One region of the Pantoea alfalfae genome, then DNA from elsewhere that is predicted to be linked to it. Evidence: predicted binding sites of a transcription regulator. Region 1 holds the regulator's gene; each other region holds the start of a gene.
What was found. The regulator LexA, encoded in region 1, represses DNA repair genes until DNA is damaged. The targets are predictions, from matches to a motif close to TNCTGTATGTACATACAGNA.
Positions count from the first base shown of each region.

Region 2: K6R05_RS10675 (metal-dependent hydrolase) is a predicted target of LexA. The motif match lies at 3,933-3,952, and genes of this name have one in related genera.
Region 3: uvrB (excinuclease ABC subunit UvrB) is a predicted target of LexA. The motif match lies at 4,011-4,030, and genes of this name have one in related genera.

Region 1 is NZ_CP082292.1:3,712,987-3,720,638, reverse strand. Features, by position in the region: gene plsB (glycerol-3-phosphate 1-O-acyltransferase PlsB) at 1-1,827, opposite strand, end outside; gene K6R05_RS17390 (diacylglycerol kinase) at 1,956-2,324, shown strand; gene lexA (transcriptional repressor LexA) at 2,430-3,044, shown strand; gene dinF (MATE family efflux transporter DinF) at 3,145-4,467, shown strand; gene K6R05_RS17375 (CsbD family protein) at 4,635-4,847, shown strand; gene zur (zinc uptake transcriptional repressor Zur) at 4,937-5,458, opposite strand; gene K6R05_RS17365 (conjugal transfer protein TraF) at 5,910-7,160, shown strand; gene dusA (tRNA dihydrouridine(20/20a) synthase DusA) at 7,267-7,652, shown strand, end outside.
Region 2 is NZ_CP082292.1:2,282,294-2,289,945, forward strand. Features, by position in the region: gene K6R05_RS10650 (fructosamine kinase family protein) at 1-669, shown strand, start outside; gene K6R05_RS10655 (YniB family protein) at 682-1,218, opposite strand; gene hxpB (hexitol phosphatase HxpB) at 1,368-2,036, shown strand; gene kduI (5-dehydro-4-deoxy-D-glucuronate isomerase) at 2,211-3,047, shown strand; gene kduD (2-dehydro-3-deoxy-D-gluconate 5-dehydrogenase KduD) at 3,064-3,825, shown strand; gene K6R05_RS10675 (metal-dependent hydrolase) at 3,975-4,565, shown strand; gene K6R05_RS10680 (L-cystine transporter) at 4,717-6,108, shown strand; gene K6R05_RS10685 (DUF6515 family protein) at 6,297-6,686, shown strand; gene osmE (osmotically-inducible lipoprotein OsmE) at 6,753-7,088, opposite strand; gene K6R05_RS10695 (multidrug effflux MFS transporter) at 7,392-7,652, shown strand, end outside.
Region 3 is NZ_CP082292.1:2,816,669-2,824,320, reverse strand. Features, by position in the region: gene bioF (8-amino-7-oxononanoate synthase) at 1-1,081, shown strand, start outside; gene bioC (malonyl-ACP O-methyltransferase BioC) at 1,065-1,820, shown strand; gene bioD (dethiobiotin synthase) at 1,817-2,488, shown strand; gene K6R05_RS13225 (ABC transporter ATP-binding protein) at 2,492-3,214, opposite strand; gene uvrB (excinuclease ABC subunit UvrB) at 4,107-6,128, shown strand; gene K6R05_RS13215 (gluconeogenesis factor YvcK family protein) at 6,112-7,035, opposite strand; molybdenum cofactor riboswitch at 7,240-7,373, shown strand; gene moaA (GTP 3',8-cyclase MoaA) at 7,363-7,652, shown strand, end outside.

The DNA.
Region 1 (7,652 bases):
GTAGGTCATCAGCACCGCCTGCTCACGCGGCAGAATGATGATGTCGCCAATGCTGTCCTTTTCGCTCTCAAACTTATTCATACCCATGGCGTGATCCAGCAGCGCTTCCGCGGAGAGATCGGGTACGGTCGCATTTGGCGAGTAAGGCACGTTGCGCAGCAACTGGGTATAGCACTCCAGTTGTTCAATCAGCTGTTCACGGGTGAGTGAGCGCTGACGTGACGCCAGCAGGGCGGTGACACAGAGGTTCATGGCGTTAGCCGCGCCCGCTTCATTGATACGCACCATCAGGCTGGCCGCGATATCATTCACCGTCGGTGTTAACCAGCTCGGACGCTGCGGCTCAATCGGATCGATCGCGTCGCGCCATTCCGGTACCCGCTTGTTAAGATAGTTGACCAGCGGCAGCGGTTCGCCAAAGTTAACGTAACCCTGACCGAGATTGCGCAGCTTGCGTAAGCCGCGCACCATCTGCATGAAGCCCTCTTTCTCTTTGGCTGCGCCGCGCAGTTCTTTGGCGTACGTACCCACTTCCATCACATGTTCATAACCGATGTAGATCGGCACCAGCGTGATCGGGCGATTGCCGCCGCGCAGCATCGCCTGCAGCGTCATAGCTAAAGTGCCGGTTTTCGGGTCCAGCAGGCGACCGGTACGAGAACGGCCACCTTCAACAAAGTATTCAACTGAATAACCGCGGGTGAACAGCTCGCCGAGATATTCGCGGAACACCGTGGCGTAGAGCTTGTTGCCTTTAAAGGTACGACGAATAAAGAACGCGCCCAGACGACGGAAAATCGGGCCGGCTGGCCAGAAGTTGAGATTGATACCGGCAGCAATGTGTGGCGGCACCAGGCCCTGATGATAGAGCACATAGGAGAGCAGCAGATAATCCATGTGGCTGCGATGGCACGGCACATAGACAATCTCGTGGCCATCCTGCGCCAGCTGACGAACTTTTTCGCCGCCATTGACGTTGATGCCCTGATAGAGACGACTCCAGAGCCAGCCCATCACGCGGTCGGTGACGCGAATCGCTTCATAAGAGAAGTTGGCGGCAATTTCTTCCATCATCTCAACGGCATTCTGCTGCGCTTTCTCATGGGAGATTTTTTTGCTGCGTGCTTCATCTTCGACGGCTTTTTCAATCGCTTTGGATTGCAGCAGACGGTTGAACAGATCCTGACGCGCCGGTAAACGCGGGCCAATCGCCGCCAGCCGCTGACGGGCAAAATGGATGCGCGCCACGCGAGCCAGCTTCTGGGCGATCGACTTATCCGTACCGTGCTCCGTGGCCATACGGCGCAGTGAGACGGTCGGCGAGAAGCGAACAAAGCTGTCGCGTCCGTGCCAGATCACCGCAAAGAACTTCTGTACACCGTTCAGCACACGCAGGTGTGGCGTGGCTTCGCCCTGGACTTCACGTCCTGGTGCGCGGCCAAACATTACCGTGACCGGCAGCATCTGGATATCGAGCTTAGGATTATTGCGATGCAGATCGAGGTAATCGTGAAAGATTTTCACCGATTCGACGCTGGGCACAAAGTAGGGGAATACGCGCGGGCCATCGTGGATAAATACGTGGCGCGGCAGCAGTGAACCATCAATCTCCAGCGGAGAGAGCGGATCAGGCAGATGATGCCGCAGACACTGCGCGCGTAAAGTCAGTAAGTCGGCCTTCGAATCGTAAGGCAAAACATACATAATAGGTCGGGTCGGATCCAGACCATGTTCAGACACAGGATCGGCCGGAATGGCCTTACTTTTTACCAAAAACGACAGTGGTAAATTAAGCAATTTGTAATAGAGTTTACGCCAACCTGACATAGACAACATGAAGCCTCTTGTTAGCAAAGCGCCGCAAGCATACCAGAAAGTGCAGCGAAGATCTGTGGTGGTGCCAATTGCACGCAGCCCAGACATTGACGTCAATCCGATAAAAGGGTTCCCACATCATGGCAAATAATGCCACCGGACTTATCAGAATAATTAAAGCCGCAGGTTACTCCTGGCAGGGACTGCGTGCCGCCTGGCAACATGAAGCGGCGTTTCGTCAGGAAGCCCTGGCTGCGCTGGTCGCCATTATTATCGCCTGCTGGCTGGATGTCGATGTGGTCTCACGCATCCTGATGATTGGGTCGGTGGTGCTGGTGGTCATTGTCGAAATCCTTAATAGCGCCATTGAATCCGTGGTCGACCGCATCGGTCAGGAGCATCATCCGCTGGCGGGCCGGGCCAAAGATATGGGATCTGCGGCAGTACTGATCAGCATCTTACTGGCACTCTTTGTCTGGATCGCGCTGCTCTGGACACATTTGCGATAAGCGTTCCATATCGCGCCGGAAGCCGCGTTTTGCCTGACAATCGGTTTCCATTTCGCCAATACCTGTATATACTCACAGCGACTGTATAAACAACCAGGGGGCGGGATGAAAGCATTAACCAGCAGGCAGCAGCAGGTCTATGACCTGATTCGCGACCATATTTCTTCAACAGGCATGCCGCCTACGCGCGCAGAGATTGCTGCACAACTGGGCTTCCGCTCACCGAATGCGGCAGAAGAGCACCTGAAAGCGCTGGCGCGTAAAGGCGTCATTGAGATCGTTTCCGGTGCATCGCGCGGCATTCGCCTGCTAATGGAAGAAGAAGCCTCAGAAGGCATACCGTTGATTGGCCGGGTTGCTGCCGGTGAGCCAATCATGGCGCAGGAACATATCGAAACCCACTATAAAGTGGATCCGGGCCTGTTTAAGCCCTCTGCCGACTTCCTGCTGCGCGTCAGCGGAATGTCGATGAAAGATATCGGGATTATGGATGGCGACCTGCTCGCGGTACATAAAACCCAGGATGTGCGCAATGGCCAGGTTGTCGTTGCCCGCATTGATGATGAAGTCACCGTTAAGCGCTGGAAAAAGCAGGGTGCTATCGTGCATCTGCTGCCTGAAAACAGCGATTTCGACCCGATTGTTGTCGATACCCGTGCACAGTCTCTGACCATTGAAGGTCTGGCGGTTGGCGTGGTGCGTAACGGCGAGTGGCTCTGATTCTGAGGGCTGCGTGCATTCGCTTTCTCTGATGCTATTCTGTCTGCCCTAATTTTGTCGCTGCCTGTTTTGCGCAGCGACACTGAGCACGGAACGGCGAATGCGCTTTATCACGGCAACGGATAAAAATCTCTGGCGGCTTGCGCTGCCGATGATCCTTTCAAATATCACCGTTCCCTTACTGGGCGTGGTCGATACTGCAGTTATTGGTCATCTCGACAGCCCTGTCTATCTTGGCGGGGTTGCGGTCGGGACCACTGTGACCAGTTTCCTCTTTATGCTGCTGCTTTTTCTTCGAATGAGTACGACTGGCCTGACGGCGCAGGCGTTTGGTGCCGGTGATAAAATGGCGCTGGCACGTGCGCTGACCCAGCCGCTGATGATTGCGCTGCTGGCAGGTGTACTGTTCATCGCTTTACGTTATCCGATTATTCAGCTGGCGACCCATCTGGTTGGCGGTAATCCCGCGGTACTGGAACAGGCGGCGCTGTTTATTCAGATTCGCTGGCTCAGTGCACCCGCCACGCTGGCAAACCTGGTCATTCTGGGCTGGCTGCTGGGCGTGCAGTATGCGCGCGCGCCAGTGATCCTGCTGGTGGTAGGCAATCTGGTTAACATCGGGCTCGATCTCTGGCTGGTGATGGGACTGCACTGGGGTGTCGCGGGGGCGGCAACCGCCACGGCGCTGGCGGAGTACATCACGCTGGGTGTCGGCGGTATCATGGTCTGGCGAGTCCTGAAGCTGCGCGGTATTACGTTAAGCCTGCTGAAGCAGAGCTGGCGCGGTGACAGCGGCCGGCTGCTGCGGCTGAACCGGGACATCATGCTGCGCTCATTGATGCTGCAACTCTGTTTCGCCTCGCTGACCGTGCTGGGCGCGCGGCTGGGCCCGGATGTGGTGGCGGTTAACGCGGTATTGCTGATGTTCATTACGTTCACGGCCTATGCGCTGGATGGCTTTGCCTACGCAGTTGAAGCTTTTGCCGGCGAGGCCCATGGTGCAAAAGATGGCGGCAAACTGCTGCGTGTCTGGCACTCTGCCTGTCGGCAGGCGGTGGTGGTAGCGCTGTTCTTTTCCCTGACCTATGCCATTGCTGGCCCGCAGATTGTTACCCTGTTGACCTCTCTTCCTTCGCTGCAACAAAGTGCTGACCGCTATCTGGTCTGGCAGATCGTTATGCCGCTGATCGGCGTCTGGTGTTATCTGCTGGATGGGATGTTCATCGGCGCAACACGCGGACGTGAGATGCGTAACAGCATGGTGGTGGCAGCAGCAGGCTACTTTCTGATGCTGCTCAGCGTACCGGCGCTGGGTAATCACGGACTGTGGCTGGCGGTAACGGTTTTCCTGGCGCTGCGCGGCCTGTCGCTGTGGCTCATCTGGCGTAAGCACTGGCGTCAGAACAGCTGGTTTGATGCCTGAGTCAGTCGTGGCTGCACGCAAGCCGATACAGATTATTCTGTATTATTCTACGGTTAATAAGTTGGCTACTATAATTAACTCTATGCAGCGCAGTTAACCAGCGCTTTATATCGTTATTTTGTTAAGTAACAAGATAATCATTAAACCCCGAGGATTGGAGGTCTGCCATGAATAAAGATGAAGCCAGCGGCAACTGGAAGCAGTTCAAAGGCAAAATGAAAGAGAAATGGGGCAAGCTGACCGATGACGACATGCAGGTTATCGAAGGTAAACGCGATCAGCTGGTCGGCAAAATCCAGGAACGTTATGGCTATGCGAAAGATGAAGCAGAGCGTGAAGTAACCGACTGGGAAGGTCAGAACAAAGATCACCGCTGGTAATCTGATACCAGGCTGATAATCAGCTAAAAGCTTTCCGGCGCGCCCGCCCCGGAACGGCACAGGGACGGAACAGCACAAGGATGTGCAGATTACCCGCGTTTGCCCCGCTTTTTACCCTCATCCTGATGGTCATGCTCGCAGCTTTCATGGTGCGTACAGGCTTCGACCGCAGCACAATTTTTACATAAACCATGCGCTTCAATCACGCTATGACGTAAAGCGAACTGTGCTTCACCCGCCAGCGTTGCGATAATCTTCTCCACGCCCTGCGCCTGTTTCTCCGTTACCGCAGCACAGCGGTCACAGACCAGCATCACCGATGTATGTGCCGGTGCCTCAAAATGGTGGCACATGACGTAGCTGTTGTTGGATTCCACCCGATGAATGAAACCCTGCTCCAGCAGGAAATCCAGCGCACGATAGACCGTGGGCGGCTTAGCCTGTGGTTCGCTGATGCGGAGCTGATCCAGCAGATCGTAAGCGCTGATCGAGCCAGGCTGTTCGGCCATCAGGCGCAACACCTCAGCACGCTGCGAAGTCAGACGTACACCGCGCTGCAGGCATATCTTTTCAGCCTGAATCAAAATTTGCTGCGACGTCATGTTTGTCATGAAAAATTCTCCGCTGGATAAGTGATGTTATTTTATCACACATAGTTTTTCGGCGCTGATGTTCGTTTTCGCCTGGTAAAACAGCATTATTTGCCTGATAAAGCAGCATTTTAAGCATTTCAGCCGCTATCTATCTCAAATCTGACGAGAAATCAGATCCATTTTCAATCGACCTGAAGCGGAATTTGTTGGTATTTTGCTTTGCATCTCACTGAGTTAAGAAGTAATGTTCAGAAAGACTTAAGGAAAGTCTGGCATTATTTGAAATACCCCGACGCAGTTTGAACAATTACAACGGTTTTTTGATTGGAAAACGTCCAATCCTTTGAATTAAGACACTGTTTCCTTTGAATTCACAGCAATAACGCGTTAGCCAGGGTTCACAATAGGGCTAACAAACTATTCAGTCGTTGAATGTTTCAATGACAATTTCTCAGGTGATGGCAGGCAAATGGTGAAAAAATCCGCTCAACGTTCAGCGCTGAAGTATTCCGCTGCAGCGACCGCGCTTTTCCTTTCTTCTTCCGCCATGGCGGCAGGGACCTGGTATGATGCACGTAATGACGCCATGGGCGGGACCGGCGTAGCATCTTCTGTTTATGGCTCAGCAGTGCTGGCGAACCCGGCATTAATGACGCGTGCTAAATCTGACGATAACGTCAGCATTATTTTCCCTTCAGCGGGAATTCAGGTGACTGACAAAGATAAGCTGATCGATAAAGTCGATGATATTACGGACACCGTAGATCGCTATCGTGACGTGATTGGTAATCTGACTTTTGCAGATTATCTGCGTGGCTACCCTGAACTGCGTGCTGCCTCCGGCGATGTTGCTGACAAGCTCAGCGATTTGCGCGGTAACAAAGCTCACGGCAGTGCAGGCGTGGCCGTGGCCGTCACGATCCCCAATGAGACTCTGCCTTTTGCGTTTATTACCAAAGCCTACGGTACGGCGCACGTCCGTGCCAACGTGGTCCAGGGTGATATCGACTACCTGCGCGGTGTCGCTAACGGAACGGTGCTGCCACGTCCGGGCGATCAAAATAACCTTCGTTCCAGTGCGAATGGCTTAGCGGCACTGACCATTGATTATGGTGTGGCGGTGGCGCATGAGTTCACTATCGCCGGTCAGCCGGTCTCAGTGGGCGTGACGCCGAAAGTGCAGAAAACCTCGCTCTATAACTATACTGCCAGCATCTATAACTATGACAAGAACGACATCAACAATAGCCAGTATCGCAGCACCGACACCGGCTTTAACGTTGATGCCGGTCTGGCAACCACCTTTGCTGAAAACTGGACGCTGGGTGTGACCGGACAGAACCTGGTTTCGCGTGATCTGCAGACCAAAGAGGTCAACGGGTTCCGTGATACCTACCAGATTCGCCCGCTGGTCACCACCGGCCTGTCCTGGGATAAAGGTCCGTTTACCGTGACCGGCGATGTGGATCTGACGGAAACCAAACGCTTCAAAACGCAGGATAACAGCCAGTATGCGGCAGTGGGCGCGGAATACCGCGTGCTTGACTGGCTGCAGCTGCGTGCCGGTTATCGTGCGGACATGCGGTCTAACGACGAAAATGTTGCCACCGCAGGTTTTGGTCTGTCACCGTTTAACAAAGCTGTCCATCTGGATCTGGCCGGCTCTGTGGGGGCTAACAATACCTGGGGCGCGATGATGCAGCTGGGCTTTAACTTCTAAGCACGTTATTCAGGCTGTTCGGGGGCGGGCGATGCACTATCGCCCGCCCTTGTGTTATCCTTGCACAGAATTCCATCACCCTTAATTACCGGATTGTCTGCGCTTCATGCCTAATTTCTCTTCGCAACGTTTCTCTATCGCCCCCATGCTCGACTGGACCGATCGCCACTGTCGCTATTTTCATCGTCAGCTGACCGGCGACACGCTGCTCTACACCGAAATGGTGACCACGGGCGCGATCATTCATGGCAAAGGGGATTACCTGGCTTACAGCGAGGCGGAACATCCGGTCGCGTTGCAGCTTGGCGGTAGCGATCCGGCGGCGCTGGCGCAGTGTGCGAAGCTGGCAGAGCAGCGTGGCTACGATGAAGTGAACCTGAATGTCGGCTGTCCTTCGGATCGGGTTCAGAATGGCCGATTCGGTGCCTGCCTGATGGCCGAGGCGAATCTGGTCGCGGATGCGATTAAAGCGATGCGCGACGTGGTATCGAT
Region 2 (7,652 bases), 1.4 Mb from region 1:
GTGTATGGTGTGGGTCATCATCGCGAGGAGAGCTTTCTCTTGCTGGAGTACATCAGGCCACAGCCGCTTGATGAGCAGCGTGCATATCAGCTGGGTCAGCAGCTGGCGCACCTGCACCAGTGGAGCGAACAGACGCAGTTCGGCCTCGATTTCGACAACAACATCACCACCACGCCCCAGCCTAATAGCTGGCTGCGACGCTGGTCGGTCTTTTTTGCCGAACAGCGCATTGGCTGGCAGCTGCAGCTGGCGGCCGAAAAGGGGATTCAGTACGGGGATACCGAGCTGATAATCGCCTCCGTGCAGCGGGTGCTTGCGTCACATCATCCGCAGCCATCGCTGCTGCATGGCGATCTCTGGCCCGCTAACTGCGCCAGCAGTGACAGTGGCCCCTGGCTGTTCGATCCCGCCTGTTACTGGGGTGACCGTGAGTGCGATTTAGCCATGCTGAGCTGGTATCCTGACCTGCCCCGCCAGATTTACGATGGCTATCAGGCGGTGTGGCCGCTACCGGATGGTTTTTCGCAGCGTCTGCCGGTCTACCAGCTCTACTATCTGCTGAATCGGGCTAACGTGTTTGGCGGACACTGGCCTGGCGATGCGCAGTTCGCCATTGGCCAGTTGCTGGATGAAGATGCGCTCGGCACCCGTCAGGCCAGACCGGCCTGACGGCGTTCACGGTCAGATAAAGCCCAGCAGCGACAGCGCAAAATATCCGGCTATCGCAATCACCACTGGCAGGACGTAAAGCGGGAAAATCTGCAGGAAGATGGTGTGGCGAGGAACGCGCACCTTCTCTTCCAGTTGCTGACGGCTGCGTCCTTCACTGCCCTTTGCCTGCTCCAGAATCATCTGATCTTCAATGCCCTCTTTGACGTGACGTGCCTGCCGTCCCATCCGCGCGCCTGATGACTCCAGCGCCAGTCCGACAAAAATCAGAATGTAGATCAGCCAGAAACCCAGGTTCATCTGACCATTAAATTCCGGTACCGGCGAGTTATGCCAGAAAACGTTCAGGAACGGCGTGTTGAAGCGCAGCATATCGACAATGACATGCACGAAATCAAGCATAACGGCGTCAATACCTGGCTGCTTCTCGCTGTGCTTAAACATAAAGCTCAATACTGAGATAATGGTCGACAGGAGTGCCACTAAAAAGAGCACCCAGCCCACCACGCGCTTAAGGATGGCGATACGGCCAGCCTGTTGATAGGTCATAATATCTCCTGAACCTGGAATCCAATTTGCCGTCAGTCTACCTGCCAACGGAGAAATTTCCCAAATAAAGCGTGGTCAATAGGATGAAGCAGGCGTCAGCAGAGAATGATGTTATGGTTAAACCGACTTTATTTATAAGGAGACCGCTGATGGCCTGGCACCGCCCTGTCCTTGCTGCCCTGTTTGATATGGATGGCTTACTGATCGATTCTGAACCGCTATGGGATCAGGCTGAGCTGGATATCTTTTCAACGCTGGACGTTGACCTGTCACGCCGCAGTGAAATGCCCGATACCCTTGGCCTGCGTATCGATCAGACTGTGCGGATGTGGTACGAAACGCTGCCGTGGCATGGCCCCTCTCAGCAGGAGGTCACTGAGCGGATTATTACGCGCGCCATGACGCTGGTGGATCAGACGCGGCCACTGCTGCCGGGCGTGGAAACGGCACTGCAACTGTGCCGGGAACATGGGCTGAAAATCGGCCTGGCCTCCGCATCGCCGCTAAAGATGCTGGAACAGGTGCTGGAAATCTTCAATCTGCGCCCTTATTTTGATGTGCTGTCTTCAGCAGAAGCGCTGCCCTACAGCAAGCCCCATCCGCAGGTCTATCTCAACGCCGCCGCCAGCCTTGCGATCGATCCGCTCAACTGCGTCACGCTGGAAGATTCGTTTAATGGCATGATCGCGACCAAAGCGGCCCGCATGCGGTCGATTGTGGTACCCGCCGCTGAACACCGTGACGATCCGCGCTGGGCGCTGGCGGATGTCCGGCTGGACAATCTGACACAGCTTAGCCTGCAGCATCTGCAGGGATAATAAACAGCCCGCACATAGCGGGCTTTTTTTTGCCCACTGCGCCTGCCAGTTGATCTACCCCGCAAAAAATAAAACAACGTTTCATTTTTATTGAATTCCCCTCGCGCTCTGCCTAAGATGCCCGAAGCGTCCGCATTCGGGGCATGAATAACCTGACCTGCAGAGAGGCCTGAGATGGACATTCGCCAAAGCATTCACAGCGATCACGCTAAACAACTCGACACTGACGCGCTGCGCCGCGAGTTTCTGATTGAAACGATTTTTTCCGCTGACAATTACACCCTGACCTACAGCCACATCGACCGCATCATCATTGGCGGCGTGATGCCGGTTAATAAGCCAGTCATTATCGGTGATGAGATGGGAAAACAGCTGGGCGTCAGTTACTTTCTTGAACGCCGCGAGCTGGGCATGATCAACATTGGCGGCCCGGGTCTGGTCGAGGTTGACGGTAAAGCCTGGGAGATCGGTCACGAAGAGGCGCTTTACATCGGCAAAGGTGCGCGCAACCTGCAGTTCCGCAGCCTGAACCCTGCACAGCCGGCCAAATTCTATTACAACAGTGCGCCAGCACACAGCACCTTCCCGGACAAGAAAATCACGCTGCAGGACGCAGCAACCGCGACGCTGGGTGATGCCGCGACCTCTAATCGCCGCACCATTAACAAATTTATCGTGCCGGATGTGTTGCCCACCTGCCAGCTCACCATGGGCTTAACCAGACTGGATGAAGGCAGCCTGTGGAACACCATGCCCTGCCACACCCACGAACGCCGCATGGAAGTCTATTTCTACTTCGATATGAGCGAAGAGTGCGCCGTCTTCCACATGATGGGGCAACCGCAGCAAACCCGCCATCTGCTGGTACACAACGAGCAGGCGGTGATCTCACCCAGCTGGTCAATTCACGCCGGTGTCGGCACCCAGCGTTACACCTTTATCTGGGGCATGGTGGGTGAGAATCAGGTCTTTGATGACATGGACCACGTCAAAATCAGTGAACTGCGCTGAGCAGAGGAGAAATACCATGGTACTGAGTACGTTTAACCTGGAAGGTAAAGTCGCGCTGGTGACCGGCTGTAATACCGGTTTAGGGCAAGGTATGGCGCTGGGCCTGGCCCAGGCGGGTTGTGATATCGTCGGCGTTAACCGTGATGGCCCAGATGATACTCACAGTAAAGTGGAGGCGCTGGGTCGCCGGTTCTGGCCGGTGCAGGCCGATCTGATGCAGACCAGCGTGGTGGCCTCAGTGGTTGAACAGGCGCTGGCCGCTGCCGGTAAAATTGACATTCTGGTCAACAATGCCGGCATTATCCGCCGTGAGGACGCACTGAATTTCAGCGAGCAGGACTGGGATGACGTGATGAATCTTAACAGCAAGAGCCTGTTTTTCCTGTCGCAGCAGGTTGCCCGTCAGTTTATCGCGCAGGGTAATGGCGGCAAGATCATCAATATCGCCTCCATGCTCTCCTTCCAGGGCGGTATCCGGGTGCCCTCTTATACGGCGTCGAAAAGTGCCGTGATGGGTCTGACCCGTCTGATGGCGAACGAGTGGGCAAAACATGGCATTAACGTCAATGCCATCGCTCCCGGTTACATGGCCACCAACAATACGGAACAGCTTCGCAATGATGAGTCGCGTAGTGAAGAGATTCTGGGGCGTATTCCGGCAGGCCGCTGGGGCGTGCCTGATGACATGATGGGCCCGATAGTTTTCCTGGCCTCTTCCGCATCTGACTACGTGAATGGCTATACTCTGGCGGTAGATGGCGGCTGGCTGGCACGTTAATCTTTCTGGCAGAACGGGCGGGCAGTGTTTCATCGCTGTCCGCCTTGTTAAAAATATTCATGCTTCGTTACAGCGTCACATGTTCTCATTTACTGGATAAATCCCTATACTGGATGCATCGACAGCTTTCTTTGCAACCAGGTTCTATCATGACGGGCGAAGGCCACATTATTTTTGCCATTGCCAGCGCTATCTTTGCGAAGCGTGCTGAGCTGACACCCGTACTGGCGCAGGCCGACTGGTGGCATCTTGTTCCCTCAGCCCTGCTGACATGTCTGTTGCCCGATATCGACCACCCCAAATCTTTGCTGGGACAGCGACTACGTTGGCTTTCTCATCCTATTGCGCGCGCGTTCGGTCATCGGGGCTTTACCCATAGCCTGCTGGCGGTGGCCGCCGGTTTATGGCTTTTTCAGATAAACCTGCCCCAGTCGTCGCCAATACCGGCAGACGTACTGCAGGGTCTGACGCTGGGCTACCTCAGTCATATTGTGGCCGATATGCTGACACCCGCCGGTGTTCCGCTGCTATGGCCCTGCCGCTGGCGCTTCCGCCTGCCGATTCTGCGCAGTCAGAAAGGAAACCAGCTTGAGCGGGCATTGTGTCTGGGACTGGTCGGCTATGCGCTGTGGTTCCCGGTCGGCATGCCATATTTTGGTGCAAACGGCTGGCCGGCTCAGCTGTTTGATACGCTACAAAATGGCGTCAGTCGATTAATTTCCAGTCATACTGCGCAATAAATCCGCACAAAACACCATTAAGTTATAAACCATGCCATTTGGATATAAGGCACCCTCTGCACCTGCTGTTACCATTCCTGCTGTCTTAATTCGTGATTAACATTATGCGGCTTTCCCGGGTGGGAAAGCCGCATTACTCTGGAGTTTCAGCATGGACCTTCCTCTTACGCTTAATATCGTGGCCTTTGTAGTGCTGCTGGTATTACTCTCCCGCTTCAGCCGTCAGAACTGGAGCCTGTCGAAAAAAGTGCTGACCGGTCTGGTGATCGGCGTGCTGTTCGGCCTGGTTTTGCAGTTGATCTACGGCGAAAACAGCGCAGTGGTAAAAGAGTCTATCAGCTGGTTTAACATCATCGGTAATGGCTATGTCCAGTTGCTGCAGATGGTGGTGATGCCGCTGGTGTTCGTTTCAATTCTGAGCGCGGTTGCCCGTCTGCATAACGCCTCGTCACTGGGGAAAATCAGCGTACTGACCATTGGTGTACTGCTGTTTACCACCGCAATTTCGGCGCTGGTTGGCGTGTTCGTGACCGGCCTGTTTGGTCTGAGCGCGGAAGGTCTGGTACAGGGTGTGCAGGAAACCGCGCGTCTGAGTGCGATCCAGAGCAACTATGTCGGCAAGGTCTCTGACCTGAGCGTGCCACAGCTGGTGCTCTCCTTTATCCCGAAAAACCCGTTTGCCGATCTGACCGGCGCCAGTCCAACCTCCATTATCAGCGTCGTCATCTTTGCCGCCTTCCTGGGTGTCGCTGCCCTGCAGTTGCTGAAAGATGATGAAGTGAAAGGTCAGCGCGTGCTGGTCGCAATTGATACGCTGCAGTCGTGGGTTATGAAGCTGGTTCGTCTGGTAATGAAGCTGACCCCCTACGGTGTGCTGGCGCTGATGACCAAAGTGGTTGCCGGTTCTAACCTGCAGGACATCATCAAGCTGGGCAGCTTTGTGGTCGCCTCTTACCTGGGTCTGGCCATCATGTTTGGTGTTCACGCCCTGTTGCTGTCGGTGAATGGCATCAACCCGCTGCGCTTCTTCCGTAAAGTGTGGCCGGTGATCACCTTCGCCTTCACCAGCCGCTCCAGCGCAGCGAGCATTCCACTGAGCGTAGAGACGCAGACCCGTCGTCTGGGCGTACCTGATTCGATTGCCAGCTTCGCGGCCTCCTTTGGTGCCACAATTGGACAGAATGGCTGTGCCGGCCTCTATCCAACCATGCTGGCCGTGATGGTTGCGCCAACGGTTGGAATCAACCCGTTTGATCCGCTGTGGATTGCCACCCTGGTTGGGATAGTGACGCTGAGCTCCGCAGGCGTGGCCGGTGTCGGCGGTGGTGCCACCTTTGCCGCCCTGATTGTTCTGCCTGCAATGGGCCTGCCTGTTACCCTGGTGGCGCTGCTGATCTCCATTGAGCCGCTGATTGATATGGGTCGTACGGCACTGAACGTTAACGGTTCCATGACCGCCGGTTCCCTGACCAGCCGCTGGTTAGGTCTGACCGATAAGCGCGTACTGGAAAGTGACGACAACGCCGAGCTGGCGCATCGTTAATCTGCTGTAAGCCTGGCGCGCCCGCGCCAGGTTATTTCCACTCTGCCTCTCCATAATCCTCCCCATTGATGGCGACGCCGTTAAGAAAGCGTTAAGCATGGTAAACAGGCGAAAAATCGCCGCTTTAATGCTTGTCTTTGCCCGGCAAAAAGCGAATTCTGCATCCAGTCTTATGAGGAGGACATCCGATGAAAAAAATTATTGCCTCGCTTCTGACGCTGGCGCTGTTGACGCCCGCGCTGGCTTTCGCCCACCCTGGCGACTGGGGCCCGGGTGGATGGGGTCGACATGGCGGACCCGGCCCCCACTGGGGCGGTCCTGGCCCGGTGCGTTTTTTACCTGAAGCCGCTACCGCGGTGCTGATTGGCGGACTGACCTACTACCTGCTGAACGGCAGTTATTATCAGCGTCACGGGGATGAATATGTGGTGGTCGAACCGCCAGCCGGGTCGCGGGTCAGCAATGAAATGCGGGTACTCGACTTTAATGGTAAACGTTTTTATGTGCAGGACGGCCACTACTACCAGCGGCAGATAGACGGTGATTATGTTGAGGTGCCACGTCCGGCAGGATTGTAGTCCGCGCCACAACGAAAAACGGCCCGTCATGACGACGGGCCGTTTGCTATTCAGGAGTGCTACGTGTTACTGCTGAACCTGCGGATCGGTGTCATATTCCGCACAGCTCTGGAAGCCGTAGTTCATCACACGGCCAGTATCGTTGTAGCTCACGAAGTAAGTCTGTGCTTTACCGTCGCGCTGGCCCAGTACGTAAGTCTGGCAGGTGCCGCGCGCGTGAACCATGGTGATTTCAGTAGACGGCGTACCGGCGATCTGACGAACCTGATCACGGGTCATACCTTTTTTAACATCCTTAACAACTGGCTTAGTCACGTAGCTTTCAGCACGATCGTAAGTCGTACAACCAGACAGTGCAGCCAGCGTCAGCGCCGCAGCGATACATCCCATCACTTTATTCATCTTGTTGTTCCTCATTTATTGTCCATGTGGAAACAAGCCTGGAACATAAATGCTGATTTATCAAGTTTATGAGTAACAATTCGTGGCATGGTAAACGTCAGGATATCGTAAAGAAGGCTGTTTTGCTGTCAACGCAGACGTATACTTCCCCGCAAAACAGACACGCCGTAACGACCCGTTTTCAGACTCATCGGCCATCATCTGTGAGGGCGTTGATCAGTGTGATAGCTGCGTAACGGGTCTCTGTAATTTACTGGCTTACCTGCTTTCTGTTCACCCCATCGCTGACGAATCCGAGGATAAATGACCCCTGTACACGCCAACCGCCTGGTTTACGCCATTACGCTCGGCCTGCTGGCCGCACTGGGCCCGCTCTGCATCGATCTCTATCTGCCTGCCCTGCCACAAATGGCGCAGGATCTGCACACTGAAACCGCAACCGCGCAGCTGAGTCTTACCGCCGGTCTGTTGGGTCTGGGCGTTGGACAGCTGCTGTTTGGTCCAATGAGCGATAAGTTCGGCCGCCTGCGTCCGCTGACCCTGTCACTGGGGCTGCTGTTTATC
Region 3 (7,652 bases), 900 kb from region 1:
AATCATCGATCAGCAAGCCACCCGCACGTTAGAGAGCGGTGGCCGCCGCTATCTGCACTTCTCCAGCAATGACTATCTTGGTTTAACCCGCCATCCGGCGGTGATTGCGGGCTGGCAGCAGGGCGCGGCGCAGGCGGGGGCGGGGGCGGGTGCCTCGGGACACGTCACCGGTTATCACCGTCAGCATGCCGATCTTGAGGCGCAGCTGGCCGACTGGCTCGGCTACGACCGTGCGCTGCTGTTTATCTCCGGATTCGCGGCCAATCAGGCGGTGATTCATCTGCTGGGCGAGAAAAACGATCGCATCCTGGCCGATAAACTCAGCCATGCCTCGCTGCTCGACGCCGCCAGCCACAGCCCGGCGCAGCTGCGGCGTTTCAGTCATAACGATCCGGAGAGCCTGGCAGCACGGCTCGCGTCACCCTGCGAGGGGGAGACGCTGGTGGTGACCGAGGGGATTTTCAGCATGGATGGCGACAGTGCGCCGCTGGCTGCGCTGGCACAACAGACGCAGCAGGCAGAGGGCTGGCTGCTGGTGGATGATGCACACGGCATCGGTGTAGTAGGTGAGCAGGGGCGCGGCAGCTGCTGGCAGCAGGGCGTTAAACCGGAACTGCTGGTGGTCACCTTTGGCAAAGCTTTTGGCGTCAGCGGTGCTGCGCTGCTGTGCTGCGCCGATATCGCTGACTATTTCCTGCAGTTCAGCCGGCATCTGATTTACTCCACCGCCATGCCCGCCGCACAAGCCACTGCGCTGCAGGCGGCGCTGCGCGAAATTCAGCAGGGCGATGTGCTGCGCCAGCAGTTGCAGCAGAACATTGCGCATTTCCGGCGTGGCGCGGCCTCGCTGCCGTGGCAATTGATGGACTCTGCCAGCGCGATTCAGCCGCTGCTGATAGGTGAAAACAGCGATGCAATGGCGCTCTCTCAGCGACTGGCGGAGGCAGGCTGCTGGGTCAGTGCGATCCGACCGCCTACCGTGCCGCCGGGAACGGCCCGGCTGCGTATTACCCTGACCGCGGCACATCGCCCTGAAGATATTGACCGGTTACTGGAGGCGCTGCATGACGCTGCGGGTTGATAAGCAGGCGGTGGCGCGCGCCTTTGGCCGCGCGGCCAGCCATTATGATGCGCATGCTGCGCTGCAGCGCCTCAGCGGCAATGCGCTGCTGGCACGTGCACCCGTACAGAGCGGACTGCAGCTGCTGGATGCCGGGTGTGGCACCGGCTGGTACAGCAGGGTATGGCGTGAGCGGGGCAAACAGGTCACGGCGCTGGATCTCTCTCCGCAGATGCTGCAACAGGCGCGGGACAACGACGCGGCGCAGCACTATCTGGCGGGCGACATCGACGCACTGCCGCTGGCGGATAACAGCCTCGACCTGGTGTGGAGTAACCTGGCTGTGCAGTGGAGTGAAAATCTGCCCGGCGCGCTGCGTCAGTTCCGGCGCGTGCTGCGCCCCACTGGCACGCTGCTGTTTTCTACGCTGGGCGATGGCTCGTTGCAGGAGGTGCATGAAGCCTGGTCCCATCTGGATGCGTCGCCGCACGCCAACCGCTTTCTCAGCGAGACGCAGATTGCGGCGGCCTGCTACGCAGAGCAACTGCATTGCAGCGCGGAAAAAGTGACGCTGCATTTTCCCGATGCGCTCAGCGCCATGCGTTCGCTGAAAGGGATCGGCGCGACCCATCTGCATCAGGGCCGCGACGGGCAGCTCCTCACCCGACAACGACTCAACCAGTTAGAGGCGCACTGGCCGCGCGACCGGCACGGCTATCGCCTGAGTTACCATTTAATTTATGGAGTAAGTGCATCATGAAACGGCTGTTTATTACCGGCACCGACACCGAAGTCGGTAAAACTGTCGCCAGCGGCGCACTGTTGCAGGCCGCCGCCGCTGCGGGCTACCGCTGTGCAGGCTATAAGCCGGTTGCTTCAGGCTGTGAGATGACGCCAGAGGGGCTCCGCAACAGTGATGCGCTGGCGCTGCAGCGCTTCAGCAGCGTGCCGTTGAGCTACCAGCAGGTCAATCCGCTGGCGTTTATCGAACCGACCTCGCCGCACATCGTCAGCGCTGAAGAGGGCAGGCCGATCACCCATCTGGCACTGTCAGCAGGTCTGGCAGCGCTGGAGCCGCTGGCGGACTGGATTCTGGTCGAAGGCGCGGGCGGCTGGTATACCCCGTTGTCAGAGACGCACACCTATGCGGACTGGGTGGTCAGCGAACAGCTGCCCGTGATTCTGGTGGTGGGAATTAAGCTCGGCTGCATCAATCACGCCATGCTCACCGCCGAGGCGGTGCGCGCGCGTGGCCTGCTGCTGGTGGGCTGGATCGCTAACACCGTCGAGCCGCCAGGCAAACGCTATCAGGAATATCTCTCCAGCCTGAAGCAACGACTACCTGCCCCCTGCCTGGGCACGATTCCGTATCTCACCGATGCAGCGCAGCAGGCGTCCTGTGGACAGTACCTGACGCTGCCGCAGTGAGGTTCAGGCGACCGTCAGCCACTTATCCACGGTGTGGTCATCGAGCTGCTCCATGCTGCCCTGCGCCACATTACGGCCACGGTGCAGCAGCAGGAAATAGTCCGCCACACGCCGGATCAGCGACAGCCGCTGCTCCAGCAGCAGAATGGTCAGCCCGTAATCAAGGTTAAGCCGGCGGATCAGGTTGCCCATCTCCTCTTCCAGCCACGGCGACATCCCATCAGTCGGCTCATCCAGAATCAGCAGTTTGGGCTGCAGCACCAGCGCGCGCGCCAGTGCCAGCTGTTGCTGCTGATCGATGGGCAGATCGCCGCTGCGTTGCTGGCGCAGCGAGTAGAGCGCCGGGAACAAATCAAATACCATTTCAGGAATAGCACGATGACGGTCGCGCTGGCTGGCACCCGCGAGCAGGGCAATCAGCAGGTTATCTTCCACGCTCATCTGGGTAAAAATATGGCGGCCCTGAGGCACATAGCCAATCCCCATCTGCGCCCGCTGTTCAGCCGGTTGCAGCAGCAAATCTTCCGGCGGCGAGCCATCCTCTTTCCAGGAAATTGTGCCGCTGTTAATCGGCAATCTGCCCATAATGCAGTTGACCAGCGTGGTTTTGCCCATGCCAGGACGGCCCAGAATGCCGGTGCAGGTGCCAGGCGACAGATCCAGGTCCACATCCCACAGAATATGGTTCTGACCGTAAAATTGATTTACCGAACGTAGACTCAGCATCTGACACTCTCCTTCCCGATCATTAGCCTGATTGCTTCCGCTCTCTGTCGTCTGGCAAACAAGTCATCAGCAACGGCAGCCTCACCATTGCAGCACAGTGCGCATAAAGCGCGGTGACGTTACTGACTCCTGCAATTCCCAGGCCAGATCTTAAAATGGCCCTGTTTCCTGCTACAGTGCGCTGTATCAGGGATAAAAGGTGAGAAAAACTTATCAATTACCCATGGTCATCACGCGCCTGCACTTTTACAGTGCCTGCGGGCGCTGTTTGTGGTGCAGACGTGCTGCAGTAACGCAGAATGTCTGATTAAGAATCTTAGTGAAATGATGAAAATTTGCGTGCCACGCCAGAAGACAGATTAAAAATGCAGAATAATCCGTCAGCAGCCAACGCGAAATTTAACGCAAAAAAAATTATTTTCACTGAGGCGGGAGGGCAGGGAAAAATTATACACAGCTGATGGCGGCGGGGCTGCCATCACTTATCCACCATTCCTGTGGATAACCTTGTGCATTAGGTAATGAAAACCGGTTAGAAGCGAGGAAATACGCGGCCTGGTAACATAATGACGAGATTCTGGCCTTATGATCTTAAATCAATAAAATCAGCTGGTTATCAAAAAACAAGCCTGCGAATTCTCTGTCAGGTAACCGAACTGTAATTTTGTGACGTTCTATTGACAAATGTTAAATCTGATCCCGGTCTGGGGATAACATTGCGCAGCTCGCTTTGCGATAACGCCTCCACAATACGGGCAGGCTAAGACTCACCCTGATTGCATTAACTTTGCACGATTACTGTTTTTATATCCAGTATTATTTTCTGGCAAAATCACCATAGCAGAGTAAAATAAGTGCCTGCCCGCCGACTTCTCCAGCAGGAACTGCATTCATGACCAAAGCTTTTAAACTCAATTCCGCCTTTAAACCTTCGGGCGACCAGCCTGAGGCGATCCGTCGCCTGGAAGATGGGCTGGAGGATGGACTGGCCCATCAGACCTTATTAGGCGTGACCGGCTCAGGTAAAACGTTTACCGTCGCCAACGTCATTGCCGACCTTAACCGCCCGACGATGGTGCTGGCACCGAACAAGACGCTGGCGGCTCAGCTCTATGGCGAGATGAAAGAGTTTTTCCCGGATAACGCCGTCGAGTTTTTCGTCTCTTACTACGACTACTATCAGCCTGAAGCCTATGTGCCGAGCTCCGATACCTTTATCGAAAAGGATGCATCGGTTAACGAACACATCGAACAGATGCGTCTGTCGGCCACCAAGGCGCTGCTTGAACGGCGCGACGTTATCGTGGTGGCGTCGGTTTCGGCGATCTACGGTCTGGGCGATCCCGATCTCTATCTCAAAATGATGTTGCACCTGACCCGCGGCATGATTATCGATCAGCGCAGCATTCTGCGCCGCCTGTCAGAGCTGCAATACACCCGTAACGACCAGGCGTTCCAGCGCGGCACTTTCCGCGTGCGTGGCGAAGTGATCGATATCTTCCCGGCAGAGTCGGACGATATCGCGCTGCGCGTCGAACTGTTTGACGAAGAGGTCGAGCGTCTGTCGCTGTTTGACCCGCTGACCGGTCAGATCGATTCAGTAGTGCCGCGCTTTACCATCTATCCCAAGACGCACTACGTGACGCCGCGTGAGCGTATTCTGCAGGCGATGGAAGATATCAAAGTCGAGCTGGCCGACCGTCGCCGGGTATTGCTGGAGAACAATAAGCTGCTGGAAGAGCAGCGTATTACCCAGCGTACCCAGTTTGACCTTGAGATGATGAGTGAGCTGGGTTACTGCTCCGGTATCGAAAACTACTCGCGCTACCTCTCCGCACGCGGACCGGGCGAAGCGCCGCCGACGCTGTTTGACTATCTGCCCGCCGATGGCCTGCTGGTGGTGGATGAGTCGCATGTGACCATCCCGCAGATTGGCGGCATGTACAAAGGCGACCGGGCGCGTAAAGAGACGCTGGTGGAGTATGGCTTCCGCCTGCCGTCGGCGCTGGACAACCGTCCGATGAAGTTTGAAGAGTTTGAGGCGCTGGCCCCGCAGACCATCTATGTCTCGGCAACGCCGGGCAAATATGAGCTGGAAAAATCGGGCGATGAAGTGGTTGACCAGGTGGTACGTCCTACCGGCCTGCTGGACCCGATCATCGAAGTGCGTCCGGTCGGGACGCAGGTTGACGATCTGCTGTCCGAGATCCGTCAGCGCGTGGCGATCAACGAACGTGTGCTGGTGACGGTGCTGACCAAGCGCATGGCGGAAGATCTTACCGAGTATCTCACGGAGCATGGCGAGAAAGTGCGCTATCTGCACTCCGACATTGACACCGTAGAGCGTATGGAGATTATCCGCGACTTACGTCTGGGTGAGTTTGATGTACTGGTAGGCATCAACTTACTGCGTGAGGGGCTGGATATGCCGGAAGTGTCGCTGGTGGCGATTCTGGATGCGGATAAAGAGGGCTTCCTGCGTTCCGAACGATCGCTGATTCAGACCATTGGTCGTGCGGCGCGTAACATCAACGGCAAGGCGATTCTTTATGGCGATAAAATCACGCCGTCAATGGCGCGCGCCATTGAAGAGACGGAGCGCCGCCGTGAGAAGCAGCAGCTGCACAACGAGCAGAACGGCATTGTGCCGCAGGGCCTGAATAAGAAGATCACCGATATTCTGGAACTGGGCAACAACGTGGTGAAAACCCGTGGTAAAGCGAAACCCGCCCGACCTGGCGAAGCTCAGGCACTGGCCGATTTGCAACTGCTAACGCCGCAGGCGCTGCAGAAGAAGATCCACGAGCTGGAAGGGCAGATGCAGCAGCACGCGCAGAACCTGGAGTTCGAACAGGCAGCCAGCGTGCGCGATCAGCTGCATGAGCTGCGAACGCTGTTTATTGCGGCCTCGTAGCGCCGTCAAAGCCCTGAATGGCGTGTTCCAGCGCCACCCGTAACAGCTGGCGGTCGTGACGATATTTAATGTCAGCGGCCTCCAGCGGTTCACGGACAATCAGCCGGTTCTCAATGCCCTCTGTGGCGACCGCCGGACCGACCACGACCGCATCAATCACCCGCTTGCCGATATAACGTTCCATCATCTGAAGCTTGTCAGCCACCGAAAGACTGGCCGCGGCAGGACTCAGCTCGCGACCCAGATTACCGATAAACACCATAGTGGCAGGCGTGCGACGCAGTGCCTGCGCCATCTCTTCCATCAGCAGAATCGGCATCAGGCTGGTATAGAAACTGCCTGGGCCAATCAGGATCAGATCCGCTTCTGCAACGGCCTGTAGCGCTTCCCGCGTCGGCTGGACGTTGGGGTGCAGCATCAACTCCTGCGGCGGCTGCTTCATCTCGTCAATCGCGGTTTCGCCGTAAACCATATTGCCTTCGGCATCCATCGCCACCAGATCCACTGGCTGCTCTGACATCGGAATTAAAAAGGCGTCGACCTTCAGCAGGTTACGGATGATGTTGATCGCTTCCAGCGGACGAACGCTCAGATGATCCAGCGCCCGCAGCATCAGGTTACCGAGATTGTGACCGGCCAGTTCGCCGTTACCGGCAAAGCGATACTCGAACATCGCGGAGGCGACGCTCGGTTCTGCAATCAGCTGGTTGAGGCAGTTGCGCATGTCGCCCCAGGCGATACCGCCTTCGGATCGACGAATGCGGCCGGTCGATCCGCCGTTGTCGGTGGTGGTGACGATGCCGGTGAGACGTGAGCCCAGCGGGGAAAGAGCCGACATCACGCGGCCTAAACCGTGTCCGCCGCCCAGTGCCACAACGCGATCAAGATCGGCCAGTGTGCGATTCATACTTCTCCTTACTATCCTTTCGCGTAGCGTGGCTCTAAACGCTAAGCCCGCGCGGATGACTTACGTCAAAATCTGGATCGCATTTTAACGTATCCTGTCGCGAAAATGCGGTGAAAATTCGATATGTATAAGAATATATAGCGAAAAGAGCAAATGGAAGAGTGGCGGAATTCACGCTACCATCATGTTTACCGCGCTGATCAACGGGTCAGCGTACACTCAAGCCTGAATGCCTAAGTCTGCGGATAGGGGGTTCAGGCCGTAGCCATCGAGCTGCCAGGGTGCAGGAAGAAATGACTGCATCTCCCAATCTGGAAAGGTGTTCTGGTGTCACAATTTACTGATGCATACGCGCGTAAGTTCTATTACCTGCGCCTGTCGGTCACGGATGTCTGTAATTTCCGCTGTACCTACTGTCTTCCTGACGGCTACAAACCGCAGGGAATTCGTAACAAAAGCTTTCTCTCTCTGGATGAAATCCGCCGCGTCACGCGGGCCTTCGCCGCAGCCGGAACCGAAAAAGTGCGGCTGACCGGCGGTGAGCCGTCGCTGCGCCGTGATTTTACCGACATCATTGCGGCAGTGCGTGAAAACGCCTCTATCCGCCAGATCGCAGT